DNA from 3 places in the Vibrio sp. ED004 genome. Region 1 is predicted to be linked to each of the others. Evidence: predicted binding sites of a transcription regulator. Region 1 holds the regulator's gene; each other region holds the start of a gene.
The links. Region 1 encodes PurR, which represses purine synthesis genes. Its sites were predicted from a motif close to TNANGNAAACGTTTNCNTNA; they were not measured.
Positions count from the first base shown of each region.

Region 1 (6,162 bases):
GTTGAGCCTTGGAATAAGTACATGCCTAAAGCGATCTATCTAGAACAGACAGAGCGTTACTGGCACGAGACCATGGGATTGGTTTGGCAAAGCCTGCGTGACTGGCTAGACACCAGTAACGATCTTTCGGAGGAGCCAATTGTTGTTCCTGAGCCTTCGAGCTTGATTGAGGAAGACGGTGAAGTTTCTGCAGCGCAGTAGACTCAACCTGATGCTTCTCTCTGCTTATGTTTAACTCAGCCTATTATTTCAATCGGCTTATTGGCAGGCAGAATCGTAAAACAACTAGTAGGCTGTCAGTTCGATAACGACAACAACTAAGCAATAAAAAAGCCGAGACATCAATGATATCTCGGCTTTTTCGTTCATATGTCGTTGCTAACTAGAAGTTCACGCAGAACATTAGTCACCAGCAAACATGTAACCTTCACCGTGAACCGTCACAAAGATTTGTGGGTTCTTAGGGTCGAATTCCATTTTGGCACGCATACGACGAATCAGTACATCGATCGTACGGTCATTCGGTGCGTCCACTCGGTGACTGATCATATTCAGAATACGTTCGCGACTTAATACTTGGTTAGGGTAAGAAGACAAAGCCACCAACAATTCATATTCAGCTTTAGTCAGCTTCACTGGCTCGCCGTTTTTGCTTAGCGCACGACGAGGGATATCAAATGTCCACTCACCGAAACGAACCACAGACTCGTCTGATGTTTCTTCTACTGCGCCTGCTGCCGTTTTACGAGCGGCAGAAATACGCCAAAGTAGGTTTTTAACTCGAACCAATAACTCGCGAAGTTCGAAAGGTTTAGTAACGTAATCGTCCGCGCCCATTTCAAGGCCAACGATTTTGTCGATGCTATCCGTGCGTCCAGTAACTAAAATAATTCCAATGTCTGATTGACTGCGTAATTCGCGAGTTAGCATCAATCCATCTTCGCCTGGTAAGTTGATGTCCAGCATAATGAGGTCAACGTTGTTTTCATCTAACACGTTTCTCATTTGAGCGCCGCTTTCTGCTTCGCTCACTGTGTAACCTTCGTTCTGGAAATATCCAACCAGTTTACTGCGGGTTACCACATCATCTTCTACGACTAATACGTGATAGCTCATCTACACCACTTTTCTTATTTAATAGTTTCAGTAACTATTCTATTCATAACTAGTAACAATTCTAGTGTTACAGAAGATAAAAGCCAGAAAGATGAATCTTTTTTGATACAAGACAATCTTAAACCTTGCTATTTATCGCCCATCGCAATTCAATATAGGCATTACTACTAACGAGTAACTTTGCGTTTCGCAAATAACCTTGTTATTCAGCCTTGGTGTTTATATCCCAAATCACTTGACGATATTGAGTATACAAACGCCGCAAGACTAAATCAGGATCCAAGAAATGAAAGATACGAAAGCGTTCAACGAGCAAAGAGCAGAAATCTACTGGTGGCTATCAAGCTTATTCGCCAAAGAGCTCACTCAAGAAGAACTCGATCACTACCACTCTGTTGAGATTCGTTCTTTCCTAACTGGTTTAGGTGAAAATGAAACACTAAAGCCAGCGATTGATAGCTTAGTTGACGCACTAAACCGTCTTCAAATACGTGAAGATGCTCAACTGGAACTGTCTGCTGACTTTTGTGACCTTTTCTTAAAGACAGATAAACATGGTGCCCTTCCATACGCTTCTATGTACATCGGTGAGACTGGCCTATTAAACGATAAGCCTGCAAAAGAGATGGAAGAGATCATGGCTAAACACAATTTAGTGGTTAACCAAGACCTGAAAGAGCCAGCAGACCACATTGCTATCGAACTCGACTTCCTTGGTAACTTGATCATTCGTTCTAACGAAACAGATCTTGAAGAAGAGCTAGAGAAGTCTTTTGCTGTTCAACAGCATTTTATCGAGCAACAACTCCTAACTTGGGTACCAAAATTCAACGTTAAATGTCATGACGTTGATGAATTCGGTTTCTACGCTTCAGTCTCATCTCTGCTACTCGCATTCTGTCAGTTGGACACTCAATATTTAGCTGGTGAATAGCTTATTGGGCGACTAAGTAAATAAATTCAGTAGAATGTGACAATTCACCCGGATTTCTGGGTGAATTTTATTGCGAGTAATTTCTAGTCAGTCTAAAATTGTGACCGCAAACGATAAAATATGAAACATTCACGAAATGCTATGCTTATTAAAGTTCAGAGCATTTCGGTGTTAAGACAAGCCGCTCATAGCGGTTTTTTGTTTTTTAGCACTTTAGTACCCAAAGAGCCCTACAAATTTAAGCTCTTAGTTAGGTAGCTTAACGGCTACTTCATTCCGTACTTTGGGAAAGTAGCTTCTAATAGGATAAAACCATGGCCACTATAAAAGATGTCGCTCGCTTAGCCGGCGTATCAACAACAACCGTTTCTCACGTAATCAACAAAACACGTTTTGTTGCAGAAGCGACTCAAGAAAAAGTAAACAAAGCCGTAGATGAACTGAACTATGCACCAAGCGCGGTTGCTCGTAGTTTGAAGTGCAATACAACACGCACTATCGGCATGCTTGTTACTCAATCAACCAACCTATTCTTCTCTGAAGTTATCGATGGTGTTGAGAGTTACTGCTACCGTCAAGGTTACACTTTGATTCTGTGTAACACGGGTGGTATCTATGAGAAGCAACGTGACTACATTCGAATGCTTGCAGAGAAACGTGTAGATGGCATCTTAGTTATGTGTTCAGACCTAACTGAAGAACTAAGAGAGATGTTAGATCGTCACGCTGACATCCCTAAAGTGATTATGGACTGGGGCCCAGAGAGTTCTCAAGCTGACAAGATCATCGATAACTCTGAAGAAGGTGGCTACCTAGCAACCAAATACCTTATTGAGCGCGGTCACTCTAAGATTGCTTGTTTAAGTGGCCACTTAGACAAAGCGGCCTGTGTAGAACGTATCGCAGGTTACAAACGCGCACTCAACGAAGCTAAGATTACTGCTGATGACAACATGATCATTGAAGGTAACTTCGAGTGTGATACTGCTGTTCTTGCTGCAGAGCAAATCGTAGAAATGAAAGATCGCCCAACAGCGGTATTCTGTTTCAACGATACAATGGCGCTGGGCTTAATGAGCCGACTGCAAGAAAAAGGCATCCGTATCCCTGAAGATATCTCAGTGATCGGTTACGACAACATCGAACTGGCTGAGTACTTCTCTCCACCGTTAACAACGGTTCACCAACCTAAACGTCGTGTTGGTAAAAATGCATTCGAGATTTTATTAGAACGTATAAAAGACAAAGATCACGAGAAACGAGTCTTCGAAATGCACCCTGAGATTGTTGAACGAAGTACAGTTAAAACGTTAAATTAATTGATAAAACGAGTTTTATTTCATTAAGCGCACCTTTGGGTGCGCTTTTTTTATCAACAACTATAATGAACCTATATGCACAACAGAAAGATCATTAATTGAAGCAATATCACATTTTGAAATAACAAGTGTGAGCCTCATTCAACAAAAACTTTATTCTATTCAATCAGTCACGCACAGGGCAAACCACTTGAAAAAGTGGGACGCAAAGCTTCCGGCCTAAACCACTCGTTGGTATGGTAGCGGGGTTACCGATGGCAAAATGCAGTAACTACTGACAATTTAGTAATTTACAGCCTATTGACAATTTAATTGCAACATTTTGCTAATCTCTCGGACCTGCTTATTTGGTGGCGTAGTTCAAATACACCGAGATAAATAACATGGATAAACCGATACTAAAGGACTCAATGAAGTTATTTGAGCCCCTAGGAAAAATTAAGTCACGCTCAATGTTTGGTGGATTCGGTCTTTTTGCTGATGACACTATGTTTGCTCTGGTTGTTAATGACCAGTTGCATATACGGGCAGACAAATGCACAACGAAGCAATTCGAACAACAAGGGTTTCAACCGTACGTCTACAAAAAACGTGGTTTCCCTGTCGTTACTAAATATTTCGCTTTACCTGAAGGCCTGTGGCAAGACCAAGAGAAGATCTTGGAACTCGCAACGACGTCTCTGGGTTTCGCTAAAGAAGAAAAAGCTGAACAGTCTTCTGCTAAGCCAACTCGACTCAAAGATCTGCCGAATCTTCGACTCGCTACTGAGCGTATGTTGAAAAAAGCAGGAATCGATTCCGTTGAACGTTTATATGAATCTGGCTCTGTAAACGCCTTTAACGCCATCAAGGAATCGCATGCGTCCTCTGTCAGTATTGAATTACTGTGGGCGCTAGAAGGTGCGATCAATGGAACACATTGGTCTGTTATACCGCAGCAGCGTCGTGAAGAGCTTATCAATCGCGTCAATTAACTTTGTCAGTTCAAACTATCTATATAACTAAGCCGCATTTCTGCGGCTTTTTTTATATCTGCTGAAAGTTAATCTATGCTTTGCCTGTCTATCTATACTAATGGTATGCATTGAAAATTAGAGGAAGTATCAATGAGTAAGAAAATGATATTGGGTATTGTGTTAGTCGTAACCATCATCTTGTTAGGCGTCAATTTTGGCCAGTACCTAACGCTTGAAAACGCCAAGGCCCAACAAGCCGTTTTGAATGACTACATTGACAGCAACTTTATTGCCGCCGCTGCTATCTATTTTATCGCGTACGTAATGATCACTGCTTTCTCAATTCCTGGCGCTGCAGTCGTCACGCTCTTAGGGGCAGCACTGTTTGGCTTCTGGAACAGTTTACTGCTGGTATCTTTCGCAAGCGCTATTGGTGCGACCCTCGCCTTCCTGAGTAGCCGTTACCTGTTACGTGATTGGATCCAAACCAAATTTGGTGACAAATTAGCGACAATTAACAAGGGCGTAGAAAAAGACGGGGCATTTTACTTATTCTCGCTTCGCCTGATTCCTGTATTCCCATTTTTCCTTATCAATCTACTGATGGGGTTAACCCCAATGTCAGTTTCTCGTTACTACATTACGAGCCAAATAGGCATGCTACCTGGTACGGCTGTTTTCTTGAATGCTGGTACTCAACTCGCAGAAATTGATTCACTTTCAGGTATCGTTTCACCTTCAGTACTACTATCGTTTGCATTGTTGGGTGTATTCCCAATTATTGCCAAATGGTTGATGAGCAAGTTTCGCTCAACACCTGTCGCTGACTAACGTGTATAGCTGAATAACGTATATAGTTGACTAACACCTAAAGCCGAATGAGGTTCTATCTCAATGAAAATCTTCAGTGCATCGAATCCAACAGAAGCCCATATCATCTGTGGATTGTTAGAAAGTGAGAATATTGCGTGTGAAGTCCGTGGTGAAGGTTTGTTTGGTTTAAAAGGGGAGATCCCATTTACCGAAGAAACTGACCCTTACGTATGGCTATATGAGCCAGAATTAGCCAGTAAAGCTCGCACTATTGTCAATGACTACCAAAAACAACAAGATTCGATCATCTATGAAGAGTGGCGTTGTGGTGAGTGTCATGAAGTCAATGAAGCTCAATTCGGTTCTTGTTGGCAATGTGGCGCAGCCTCTCCTGAATAATATCTCACGACGACAACCTGAGATTTAGTCAGATACCTCCTTCAAATAAAACGGGAAGCTAAGTTAGCTTCCCGTTTTATTTGAATTCAATTTGATACTCGGCTCAGAGAATGAACCTAAAAGATCACTGGATTTGCTTTTGGATAAACTCGATAGAATGTTGATTGAATTCTTCAGGGTTTTCAACATTACACACGTGACCGCAGTTTGCGATTTCAACTAGTTCACTCGACTCATGCGCCTCAACCATTTCTTTAACGGGCTTGATGAACATGTAATCACGTTCTCCCATCAAGTAGAGAGTCGGGATTGGTAGCTCCCTATCTTTGAAATACTTCATCAGAGGGTTTACGTCAGCCGTCAGGATGAACCAGCGTTTAAACTCTTTTTGACATAGCTTTTTGGCTTCGCGGATAAACAAGTGGCGCGATTCTTTCTGGCTTTTCTGCGGCATCACAATGTAAGCAAACAGGCTATAAAGCCACATGTAAGGAATGATGTGCTTACTCAGGTTACCGAGTTTGACCAATACTTGCGAACGAGTGTTGAGTTTGGTTACCGCCCCACCAAGTACCATTGAGCGAACACGACCTGCTGCGAGCTCTGCAACGTTGCGAACGATAAT
Region 1 is NZ_CP066149.1:415,338-421,499, forward strand. It holds gene elyC (envelope biogenesis factor ElyC) at 1-201, shown strand, start outside; gene torR (two-component system response regulator TorR) at 403-1,116, opposite strand; gene torD (molecular chaperone TorD) at 1,403-2,050, shown strand; gene purR (HTH-type transcriptional repressor PurR) at 2,365-3,369, shown strand; cyclic di-GMP riboswitch class I at 3,540-3,625, shown strand; gene ITG10_RS01755 (TfoX/Sxy family DNA transformation protein) at 3,753-4,343, shown strand; gene ITG10_RS01760 (TVP38/TMEM64 family protein) at 4,476-5,156, shown strand; gene ITG10_RS01765 (DUF2007 domain-containing protein) at 5,220-5,537, shown strand; gene ITG10_RS01770 (alpha/beta fold hydrolase) at 5,662-6,162, opposite strand, start outside.

Region 2 (6,162 bases), 300 kb from region 1:
TTAGATAATTGTTATGACAATAAAGTGGGATCAGTTACTACGCTTCAAATTAATCGAGGTTGTCGCATTATGGGAGGGTCGCGTTACGACTAATCACCTATGTAACTCTTTCAACATTAAGCGACAGCAAGCCTCTAGAGACATCAAAGCTTATCAGGAGCACTTCTCTTCTCCACCACTTGTTCATGATCGTAGTATTAAAGGCTACCGTCTTACTGATCATTTTGCGCCAAAGTTTACAAAAGGCACTCCTAACGAGTATTTGTCGCTACTGCACAAATACAACAGTGACCATGTAGACGGCTTTGATTTAAAAGGTCTTGGCTTTGCTGACTCTATTGTCCTTTAAGTCCCAGATAGGCAGATAGCCCCAATAATCGTTCGTAGACTTCTACAAGCAGCACGAGAAAGGCGGAGAGTTGATATTGAGTATGTTTCAATGGATAACCCTGAGGGGCGAGGTCGAAATATCGTTCCACACACCATCGTATTTGATGGGTTCCGTTGGCATGTAAGAGCATATTGTGAAGAAAGAGCAATGTTCTTAGATTTCGTGTTAAGCCGATTTAGAGGGGAGCCTGAACTGCTCAATGAATCAGATATTAACATCGAAGACGATGAAGATTGGACAACAGAAGAAGCAATTGAAATCATTCCAAATCCACATTTGTCACCTGCACAACAACACATTGTGAAAGTCGACTATGGAATGCATGATTCTCCACTCACAATTAGTTGCCGACGAGCACTGATTAAGTATTTGCTCAAACGCTTAGATGTTTGCGTGGATAATAAGAAACTATCTTCGACTCCTAAGAAATACCACCTAGCACTAGCGAACTCAGCAAACATCAAGCGCTGGCTTCTGTAATAACAGACTAGGGGCACAAAAATAGAGAGCTAACGCTTTATAATATATAGGTATGCGATTGGAGTGAGCTCGCTAGTAGAGAAGTAAATATCTGAGACTTGCCCCTATACTCTGAATACCGATTACAAGCTAGCGTCCTTGCTATCCACAAAAGCAACGCAAAGTATCCTTTATCATTTACCTACTGACGTAATACCACTTATGGATCTCTTGCTCACTCCAACGAGGAGAGCGTTTTGAAACCATGATCGGTTTTGGGAACGTGTCATCCTGCCTCATTCTCCAAAAGGTAGTTCGACTAATATCAAAGGTGCAAATAATATCTTCAATCGTGAGTAGTTTGCTCATTCATATTTTACCTCTCATAACCTACTGATACCGACTCCAGGATGGATCTGTATCAAATACTGGCTATGTTTCGCTATTTGAAATAAACATACAGTACAAAAAACAAACAGTCAACATAAAATCTTTTAATAAACATGTAGTTATCTATAATAAATATATACACCATGCATGTGTAATGATCGATAACTTGAGTCGGATTGACTTAAATGATTGCGAATGCGGGGTACATTAGTAGAACTTAAAAAATATATCGAGGCAAAGGGAGAAGATAGGAAAGCCTTGAGACGGTATTTGATATAGAGTAGGTGACACTCTAACTTTGGGTGTGTTTCATGCCGTATCAGGTCGTAGCCTGCAGGTTCATCGTTACTTGACCATATACTTGACCACAAATGACAAAAACGAAAAAGGGCGTAGCAAGTACTAACCTGCTACGCCCCGTAAATAATGGCACGCCCTGAAGGATTCGAACCTTCGACCACATCCTTAGAAGGGACGTGCTCTATCCAGCTGAGCTAAGGGCGCGCTACAGGAACGAATTATACGAATTCGAATCAGTAAAGCAACGGCTTTATGTAACATTCTGATCTAAGTGAGTAAAAAAAGGGCAACAAACATATAAGTGTTGGAAAATAGACCAAAGCAAACGTTTGCTTGATGGTAATCAAAAAGATTTTCTGGAATAATGCGCCAAAAACATCAGCCACTAACTTGAATATCAATACTAAGGAAATTCATGACTGCTCAAAATATTGATGGAAAGCTAATTTCTCAAACGGTTCGCTCTGAAGTTGCTGCACGTGTAAAAGCTCGTACTGAAGCTGGATTACGCGCTCCGGGCCTAGCGGTTGTTTTAGTGGGTGAAGACCCTGCTTCTCAGGTTTACGTTGGAAGTAAGCGTAAAGCGTGTGAAGAAGTTGGCTTCGTATCTAAATCTTACGATTTGCCAGCCACTGCGACAGAAGATGAACTGTTAACATTAGTAGACCAACTGAACCAAGACCCAGAGATTGACGGTATTCTGGTTCAACTGCCTCTACCAGCAGGAATTGATAGCACTCACGTTCTTGAGCGCATCACGCCAGAGAAAGACGTTGATGGCTTCCACCCATACAATGTAGGCCGTTTGGCTCAGCGTATGCCTAAGCTTCGCTCTTGTACGCCAAAAGGTATCATCACGCTGCTTGACCGTTACAACATCGACTTACGTGGTAAGCACGCGGTTGTTGTTGGCGCATCAAACATCGTAGGCCGTCCAATGACCCTAGAATTGCTTCTAGCGGGTTGTACAACAACGACGTGTCACCGTTTCACCAAAGACCTTGAAGGCCACGTACGTCAAGCAGACGTTGTTGTGGTTGCTGTTGGTAAGCCTAACTTCATTCCGGGTGCTTGGATTAAGAAAGGTGCCGTTGTGGTCGATGTTGGTATCAACCGTTTAGAATCTGGCAAGTTAGTGGGCGACGTTGAATACGACGTAGCGAAAGAGAGCGCAAGCTTCATCACGCCAGTACCAGGTGGTGTTGGTCCAATGACGGTGGCGAGCCTAATCGAAAACACCATGATCGCTTGTGAGCAATTTCACTCTAAGTAATCTGCGAACGACAAATCTGCGAATGACAGTATAAATAGAAAGCCGCAACGTGAAGAACGTTGCGGCTTTTTTTGATATCAAGCGATTCGTTTTAGATACAAAACTAATCGCTTTTGATAAAGAGGACTCGCTATTTGTCTGGAGTCTCAACTTTTTCTGTCTGGTCTGATGGTGGCAACAAACTGATAATCTCGCATTCCGTTGATATCAGTTTTTCCAGTTCAGAACCTTGTGTAATTAAGCGAAAGTCACCGTTAGTAATCACACCCAGTAGAATCGCTTTCGGGTACAGAGTATTAAACTCATTCAGATCAAATGCCTCGGTTAAACCTGTGCTCTTAATTTGACTGCCTTGAGCCATTAACGAGTTGAGCTTGGAGTAGGTAATCCCTTCCGAAAACAAACTTCGATTACCATCGCGGCTCACTTGATGCCTTTCATGCTTAGTCTCTGACGATTCAAGCTCAAACACCTTATTTGCGCCAAACTCATCTTGGTAGTGCATGCTGACTAGTGGGTTGGTTTGACGATAAGGCGAGACGATCATCGCACGCCCTATCCCGTCCAATTCCAGATTATTTTCCGCGTGGCTTGAAGCGGGGTTACCAAAGTAGACATTCAAATTATCCATCCTCGCCAAACGAATACTCTCCCAGTTAGTATCGGCAAGCACACTATTGATGTTGTGAGTCGCTAGCACCTTGGCAAACTGTCTTGCGAAGTGAGTTGCGCCAAAGAAGATAACCCCTTGTGCTTTCTCTTGAGTCACACCTAACCTTCTCGCCCACCAGCTTGCGGTTAAACTCTGAATAACAACCGTGCCGATAATGACTAAGAACACCATGGGCACGAGCAGATCAGCGCCTTCAATCAATTGCTTCTCTTGCAGTTTTATCGCAAACAGAGAAGAAACCGCGGCAGCTACGATCCCGCGAGGTGCCATCCAACTCAAAAACCATTTATCCGCCGAATTAAGATCCGTACCGATCCCGCTGATCCACACGCTTAACGGGCGAGCCACCAACATAACCACCGCTAGCAACCCAATACCGCCCCAACCTATCGAAAGGAAAGCCCCCGAATCGAGTCGACTGGCTAACAGAATAAACAACGCAGAAATGAGTAACACGGTCAGGGTTTCTTTGAATTCGATGATGTCTTCGATATCCAAGCCCTTCACATTGGCAAGCCAGATCCCCATGATGGTCACGGTTAGCAAACCCGACTCTTCACTCAAGTCATTAGAAAAAGAGAATGCCGCCAACATTAGCGTCAGCACCGCCACATTACGTAAATAGTGAGGCACCCAGTGCCCTTGCAGCATCTTGGCAATCAAATGGCCACCGATGATCCCTAAGCCTAAACCAATGGCTAAGGTTAGCCCCAGAGCTGAAAGTACATGCCCTGTAGGGTCGGCAGAAGAGACTATGTATTCATAAACCAGAACAGCAAAAAGAGCGCCAATGGGATCAATCACTATCCCCTCCCATCGCAAGATACTGCCTAGAGAAGACTTAGGCTGAATACTGCGAAGCATAGGGACAATCACTGTCGGTCCAGTCACCACCACCAAGGCACCGAATAGCGCCGCTAATGGCCAACTAAAGTTAACAAAGTAGTAAGCACCAACAACAATGCACGCCCATGTAATCAACATGCCGAAACTCACGAGGTGAGTCACCATTCGACCGTGGCCTCTAATTTCCTTAAAGTTCAGAGTCAATGCGCCTTCAAACAGAATGATGGCGACACCTAATGAAATCAGCGGGAATAGAACATCACCGAAAATAACATCGGGATTAAGGACATTTAAACCGGGACCTAACAGCAGGCCAACAATGAGAAGAGGGAGAATCGCGGGAAGACGCAAACGCCAGCCGAGCAGCTGACAAGCTAAAGACAAGAGTCCAATTAACGCCAAAGAAGAAGTAATCGACAAATCCATTTGTGCCCCTAAAAATTTGTACCACACCCTGTGATACAAACCTATTTGCTGAAACAAGAAAGCCTACGTCATTAAACTATAGGCTCTCTTTTTCGTGCTAACCGAATATTATTGTGATTAATCAGTCACTTTACTATAAGGGAAATAAAGTGACTAACTCATCCACTCGGTACTTATCATCTAGCTACAGAGAAAGCACCACACCAGCAATCGCTGCACTCATTAGGTTAGCAAACACACCTGCACAAATTGCTTTAAAGCCGTATTGTGAGATGAAAGAACGACGCTCTGGTACCAAGCTGCCCAAGCCACCAATTAGAATCGCCATTGTTGAGATGTTAGCAAAACCACATAGAGCAAAAGTCACGATCGCTTGTGAGTGTTCACTTAGCGCTTCTTTAGCATCCATTAGCTGGATGAAAGCCACAAACTCGTTCACGACAATCTTGTTACCGATCAGTGAGCCTGCAACCACAGCCTCAGACCATGGCACACCGATCAGCCATGCAACGGGTGCGAACACATAACCTAGGATAAGTTCGAAGCTTAGGTTTACGCCAAACCAGCCACCAACAATACCTAATAAGCCATTCAGCATTGCAATCACACTGATAAAGGCTAGAAGTGTCGCACCCACCGCAACAGCAATACGAAGTCCAGACATAGCCCCATCTGCCATTGCCTCAACTACGTTTGTTGCTCGTGGAATCTCAACATCAGACTCAATATTTTCTTGAGCGTCATCTGCGCTACCTGGTACTAAGATCTTAGCCATTAATAGACCAGCAGGTGCAGACATGAATGCCGCAGCGATCAAGTAGTTCAGGTCAACACCTAGCGATGCATAACCCACTAGCGTACCACCAGCAACAGAAGCCAAACCACACACCATCACAGCGAACAGTTGCGAATCCGTCATGTGCTTCAAGTAAGGTTTAACCACCAATGGTGCTTCAATCATGCCAACGAAGATGTTCGCTGTTGCAGACAATGATTCTGCACGGCCTGTGCCCAAGAACTTCTGCAGCGCGCCACCGATAAGGTTGATCACCTTTGGCATAAAGCCGATGTGGTACAAACCAGAGATCAGTGCAGAGAAAAAGATAATGATGCCCAGAACGTTAATCGCGAAAACGAAACCGTTATTCGTAAGGCCACCAAATAGGAAGTTAATCCCTTCTTGACCGTAGTTGATCAAGCTAGATACCGCACCTGTGGCTGCATTCAACGCTTCTTTACCCATTGGTACATATAGAACCAACAGCGCGAATGAGATTTGTAATAAGAAAGCCAAAGAGACTGTTCTTAGTGGAATTTTTTTTCTGTCCGTAGATAGTAACCAAGCGGCAACTAAAATAGTGATAATTCCAAGTAGCGAAGCCATGTGCGTCAACCTAAAAGTTG
Region 2 is NZ_CP066149.1:717,281-723,442, forward strand. It holds gene ITG10_RS02980 (hypothetical protein) at 14-349, shown strand; gene ITG10_RS02985 (WYL domain-containing protein) at 377-871, shown strand; tRNA gene ITG10_RS02990 (tRNA-Arg) at 1,668-1,744, opposite strand; gene folD (bifunctional methylenetetrahydrofolate dehydrogenase/methenyltetrahydrofolate cyclohydrolase FolD) at 1,956-2,813, shown strand; gene ITG10_RS03000 (sodium:proton antiporter) at 2,944-4,758, opposite strand; gene ITG10_RS03005 (NupC/NupG family nucleoside CNT transporter) at 4,943-6,142, opposite strand.
Region 2: a site for PurR is predicted at 1,858-1,877, ahead of folD (bifunctional methylenetetrahydrofolate dehydrogenase/methenyltetrahydrofolate cyclohydrolase FolD). Genes of this name have one in related genera too.

Region 3 (6,162 bases), 1.7 Mb from region 1:
CGAGCGTTTTGGAACATACGCATCCAAGCGCCATTCTCGCCCCAGCCTTCTGGAGACCAAGAGTTTGCAACTGTGCGGAACACACGCTCTGGGTGAGGCATCATGATAGTCACGCGGCCGTCAGTCGTTGTTAAACCAGTGATAGCGTTTGGCGAACCGTTCGGGTTATTCGGGTATTGCTGCGTTTGGTTACCGTTGTTATCAACGTAACGTAGAGCAACCGTACCTGAGTTTTCAATCGCGTTTAGGTGGTCGCTATCACGTACTTCTACGCGGCCTTCACCGTGAGAAACAGCGATTGGCATACGAGAACCTTCCATGCCGTTGAAGAATACAGAATCAGACTTCTGAACTTCTACTAGGCTGAAACGTGCTTCAAAGCGCTCAGATTCATTGCGAACGAAACGTGGCCAGTACTCAGCACCAGGAATTAGGTCACGTAAGTTAGACAGCATCTGACAACCGTTACACACACCTAGAGAGAAGGTATCTTCACGTTTGAAGAAGTTTTCAAACTGGTCACGAGTCGAATCGTTAAACAGAACCGACTTAGCCCAACCTTCACCTGCACCTAATACATCACCGTAAGAGAAGCCACCACAAGCTACAAGGCCGTTGTACTCTTCTAGTACTGCTTGACCCGTTAGGATGTCGCTCATGTGAATATCAGTTGCTTCGAAGCCTGCACGGTCGAATGCTGCTGCCATTTCAACGTGAGAGTTAACACCCTGCTCACGTAGAATTGCCATCTTAGGCTTAGCACCTGTGTTGATGAACGGTGCTGCGATGTCTTCGTTTACGTCGAAGCTTAGTTTCACGTTCAGACCTGGGTCTGAGTTGTCTTTCTTCGCTTCGTGCTCTTGGTCAGCACATGCTGGGTTATCACGTAGACCTTGCATCTTATGCGTTGTCTCAGCCCAGATAGTACGTAGCTCAGTACGGTTACGTTCAATCACTACAGACTCGCCAGACTTAATCACTAGCTCATCCGATGCTTCAACAGAACCAATTACGTGTGAACACGCTTCTAGACCGTTTGCTGCAAGAGTAGAAAGAACTGCGTCTAGGTCGTCATTACGAACTTGGATTACCGCACCTAACTCTTCGTTGAATAGTGCTGCTAGTGTGTCTTCGCTGTTCTCTGATGCAGCTAAAAGAGCTTCAATGTTTGCATTAACACCACAGTGACCTGCGAATGCCATTTCAGCTAGAGTAACAAATAGACCGCCATCGCCTTTATCGTGGTAAGCCACAACTTGGTCGTTAGCAACCAGTGCTTGAACGCCTTCGTAGAAACCTTTCAGTTGTGCTGCGTTGTCTACGTCAGCTGGCTTATCACCAAGCTGCTTGTAAACTTGCGCTAGTGCCGTTGCACCTAGACGGTTTTTGCCGTTACCTAGGTCGATAAGAACTAGTGATGTGTCACCCTTGTCAGTGCGAAGCTGAGGCGTAATCGTCTTACGAACATCTTCAACACGAGCAAACGCAGTGATAACAAGAGATAGCGGAGACGTTACTTCTTTCTGCTCGCCGTTCTCTTCCCACTTCGTCTTCATAGACATTGAGTCTTTACCCACTGGGATAGTTAGACCCAGTGCTGGACACAGCTCTTCACCGACTGCTTTCACCGCTTCGTAAAGACCTGCATCTTCACCTGGGTGACCCGCTGGAGACATCCAGTTAGCCGACAGCTTAATGTGTTTGATATCGCCGATGTTCGTCGCTGCGATGTTTGTGATTGCTTCACCAACCGCTAGACGAGCCGATGCACCGAAGTCTAGTAGTGCTACTGGCGTACGCTCACCAAGAGACATAGCCTCACCGTGGTAAGAGTCGTAACTTGCCGCAGTTACAGCACAGTTAGCAACAGGAACCTGCCATGGACCAACCATTTGGTCACGAGCCACAAGGCCAGTTACCGAGCGGTCACCGATAGTGATAAGGAATGTTTTCTCAGCGACGGTTGGTAGACGAAGAACACGGTCAACCGCTTCGTTCATTTCGATACCAGAACGGTCAATCGCTGGGTTATTTGCTTTGAGCGTTTTCGCGTCACGGTGCATCTTAGGTGTTTTACCTAAAAGGATGTCCATTGGCATGTCGATTGGCGTGTTGTCGAAGTGTGAATCTTCAAGCTTAAGCTCACGCTCTTCCGTTGCTTTACCAACCACTGCGTAAGGTGCACGTTCACGCTTACAAATTGCGTCGAACGTTGCCATGTCTTCATCAGCAACGGCCATTACGTAACGTTCTTGAGATTCGTTACACCAGATCTCAAGTGGGCTCATGCCTGGCTCATCGTTTGGCACGTCGCGTAGGTTGAAGATACCGCCACGCTCGCCATCGTCTACTAGCTCAGGAAGTGCGTTTGAGATACCGCCTGCGCCCACATCGTGGATGAATGCGATTGGGTTCGCATCACCTAGCTGCCAACAACGGTCGATCACTTCCTGGCAACGACGTTCCATCTCTGGGTTTTCACGTTGTACAGAAGCGAAATCTAGATCTTCAGAAGAAGAACCAGAATCCATCGAAGATGCCGCACCGCCACCAAGGCCGATGTTCATCGCAGGACCACCAAGAACGATTAGGCTTGCACCTACTGGGATCTCTTTCTTCTGAACGTGCTCATCACGGATGTTACCAAGACCACCAGCTAGCATGATTGGCTTGTGGTAACCACGTACTTCTTCACCTGCGTGAGAGTTAACTTTCTCTTCGTAAGTACGGAAGTAACCTAGTAGGTTTGGACGACCAAATTCGTTGTTGAATGCCGCGCCACCAAGAGGACCTTCAAGCATGATATCCAGAGCAGTAACGATACGGCTCGGCTTACCAAAGTCGGTTTCCCAAGGTTGAACGAAGTTCGGGATCTTAAGGTTAGAGACAGAAAATGCCACAAGACCAGCTTTCGGTTTGCCACCAATACCTGTTGCGCCTTCATCACGGATTTCACCGCCTGAACCTGTAGATGCGCCCGGCCACGGAGAGATTGCCGTTGGGTGGTTGTGCGTTTCAACTTTCATCAAGATGTGTGTTTTCTCTTGATGGTAGTTGTATTGGCGAGTTTCTGGATCTGGGAAGAAACGACCTACTTCAGAACCTGTCATTACTGCTGCGTTATCTTTATAAGCAGACAGAACGTGCTCTGGTGTCGTTTCAAAAGTGTTCTTAATCATCTTGAACAATGATTTTTCTTGCTTAACGCCATCGATAGTCCAATCAGCGTTAAAGATCTTGTGACGACAGTGCTCTGAGTTCGCTTGTGCAAACATCATTAGCTCGATGTCAGTCGGGTTACGACCTAGCTTCTCAGTAAAGCTTTCAAGAAGGTAATCAATCTCATCTTCTGCAAGTGCTAGACCTAGGGTTACGTTTGCTTCTTCAAGCGCTTTACGTCCACCAGTTAATAGGTCAACTTCCGCATAAGGAGCAGGCTCAGCAACTCTAAATAGTGCCGCCGCTGATTCGAAGTCAGTGAAAACCACTTCCATCATACGGTCGTGCAGAATTGCTTTCAGCTCAACAAGTTGAAGCTCAGAAAGTTCAGAAGACGTTTCAATGTAGAAAGCAGTACCGCGCTCTAAACGTGACACTTTAGCCAGTCCACAGTTATGTGCGATATCTGTTGATTTTGAAGACCAAGGCGAGATAGTGCCCGGGCGTGGCGTTGCAAGCAGCAATAAACCTTCAGGTTCATGCTCTTCAATCGTTGGACCGTAAGTCAGTAGCTTTTCTAGCTTCTCAACTTCAGACTCATCTAGGTCTGCCGTTAAATCAGCAAAGTGGGCAAACTCAGCGTAAATACCTGTTACAGGTAAGCTTAATTCACGACAAAGCTCTAAAAGCTTGTTAACACGAAACTCAGATAGAGCTGGGGAGCCACGCAAAATTCTCATGTGCTTAGGTCTCTTATGCAGTTGATTAAGGTAGTATTGGAATAAATTCAGTGGGTTATAGGAACAACCTAACTGTTTTCTTCGAAGCTATTCCCGAAGGTTGCCAAACCTATGCCGATTCCACCTCTTCAATGCGAGCGCATTATAAAGCATTTCTTTTTGTGACGTAACACCAAAAGCAACCGTTTGCGTTATTTTTTTTATGTTTCTGCGTAAATGGTATTTTTGCTGCATTTATCACCACTTTTACATCTGTTTAATTAAACCTGCTTTGCCAGCCTTGCGGGGTTTGGTATAAAGGGGCTTCCACTTTTCGAGATTTCATTTTGATGCCTAAATTTACGCTCATCTTTTCGTCTAAATTCATTCTGCTCGTTATCGCTCTGGTTGGGCTCGCGGGATGCCAGATTGAATCTGAACCTAAAAGTGTCCTTGAGCAGATACGAGATCGCGGCGTTCTTCGTGTCGGCACCCTTAACAACCAACTCTCTTATTATATTGGTCCTGATGGCCCAGCAGGCTTGGATTACGAGTTAGCTCGTGAGTTTGCGCAGGAGCTTGGTGTAAAGCTTGAGGTTAAACCCGCTTACCGTCTATCTGGCCTATTCCCTGCGTTGAAGAAAGGCGAAATCGACCTTATCGCAACTGGCTTAACGCAAAACAACAAACTGACACGCGCTTATCGCGCCGCGCCTGCTTATTACTATGTAAGCCAACAGGTCGTGTACAAAAAGGGACAATGGCGCCCAAGAAACCTTGAGCAATTGATCAATTTTGAGAATGAGCGTCAGGCTGAGTTTGTAAAAGCACAAGCTGAATCAGAAGCTGCGGTATCAAGTGACACACTATCGCCCTCTTTGGTAGTGGTGAAAGACTCACACTTTGAACCAACACTTAAACTGCTGCAAAAAACGCACGATGACTTCATCTACGATGCGGTTGGCAATGCAGACATCAATGACCTGCTAAAAGAAGTATCAACAGGCGAACGTTTATTCACAGTGGCTGACTCTATCGAGCTATCACTGGCGCAGCGTTTGTATCCAGACGTTGCCTTGGCATTTGAGTTGACAGAAGACCAACCTATCTCTTGGTACCTAAATAGATCGGAAGATGAAAGCCTGTATGCTTTGCTGATTGAGTTCTTCGGTAACCTAAAACAATCTGGTGAACTGGCTTCACTGGAAGAGAAATACATCGGTCATATCGGCACCTTTGACTACGTTGATACTCGTGCCTTTATCCGCGCACTGGACAGTAAGTTACCAAAATGGTCACCGCTGTTTCAGAAGTACTCACAAGAATTTGATTGGCGCTTGATTGCTGCATTGGCATACCAAGAGTCACACTGGAACCCTGTTGCGCGCTCGCCAACGGGTGTACGTGGCATGATGATGCTGACACTACCTACTGCGAAAAGCGTTGGTGTGACCAACCGTCTCGACCCGAAACAGTCGGTACAAGGTGGTGTTGAATACCTACGTCGCATCGTGAATCGAGTGCCAGATTCAATCACTCAACACGAAAAGATCTGGTTTGCCCTAGCTTCATACAATGTCGGTTACGGGCACATGATGGACGCTCGTCGCCTCACGAAGGCACAAGGTGGCGATCCCGATGCTTGGGGCGATGTGAAAGACAGACTGCCGCTGTTACGACAGAAGAAGTACTACAGCCAAACTCGCTACGGCTATGCCCGTGGTGATGAAGCTAGAAATTACGTTGAAAACATTCGCCGTTATTACCAAAGCATCATCGGCCATGTAAATAAGCGTAATAAGGAACAAGAAGAGAGTCTTGAAGGGTTGATCGTCATCCCACCTCTAGAGACTTCTGGTGCTGAATCAAGCATTAGCGCTGCTGAATCGACAGTAAGCAGTTCAGAACCTTCGCAGTAGAGACTAAAAGAGCAATGCCATTAAGCATTGCTCTTTTTTATTGTGCTTTTTATAACTGCGTAAAAGAATAAGAAGCTCGACAAAAGGTCGTGAAAATCGATGTGTCATATTGCAGTAACAATCGAACTTTATAACGGCACACCATAATCAAAATTACGCTCTGTTGCACTTGGGGGCTGGGTTTTAGCTAGAACTGCTCTTCTGGGTAAGCCAAGCGCGCGACAGCGCCAAATAAACGAATAACACTATAATTAAATCGTTAGTCCAAACTACAAAGTCAGACGACAAATAGGAAATCATTGAAATGATGAAGAAACTGAAATCGAAGCGCCTTGATAAGACCGTTGCTGCAAACCGTCGTAAGC
Region 3 is NZ_CP066149.1:2,592,132-2,598,293, reverse strand. It holds gene purL (phosphoribosylformylglycinamidine synthase) at 1-3,899, opposite strand, end outside; gene mltF (membrane-bound lytic murein transglycosylase MltF) at 4,229-5,797, shown strand; gene ITG10_RS26310 (hypothetical protein) at 6,102-6,162, shown strand, end outside.
Region 3: a site for PurR is predicted at 4,074-4,093, ahead of purL (phosphoribosylformylglycinamidine synthase). Genes of this name have one in related genera too.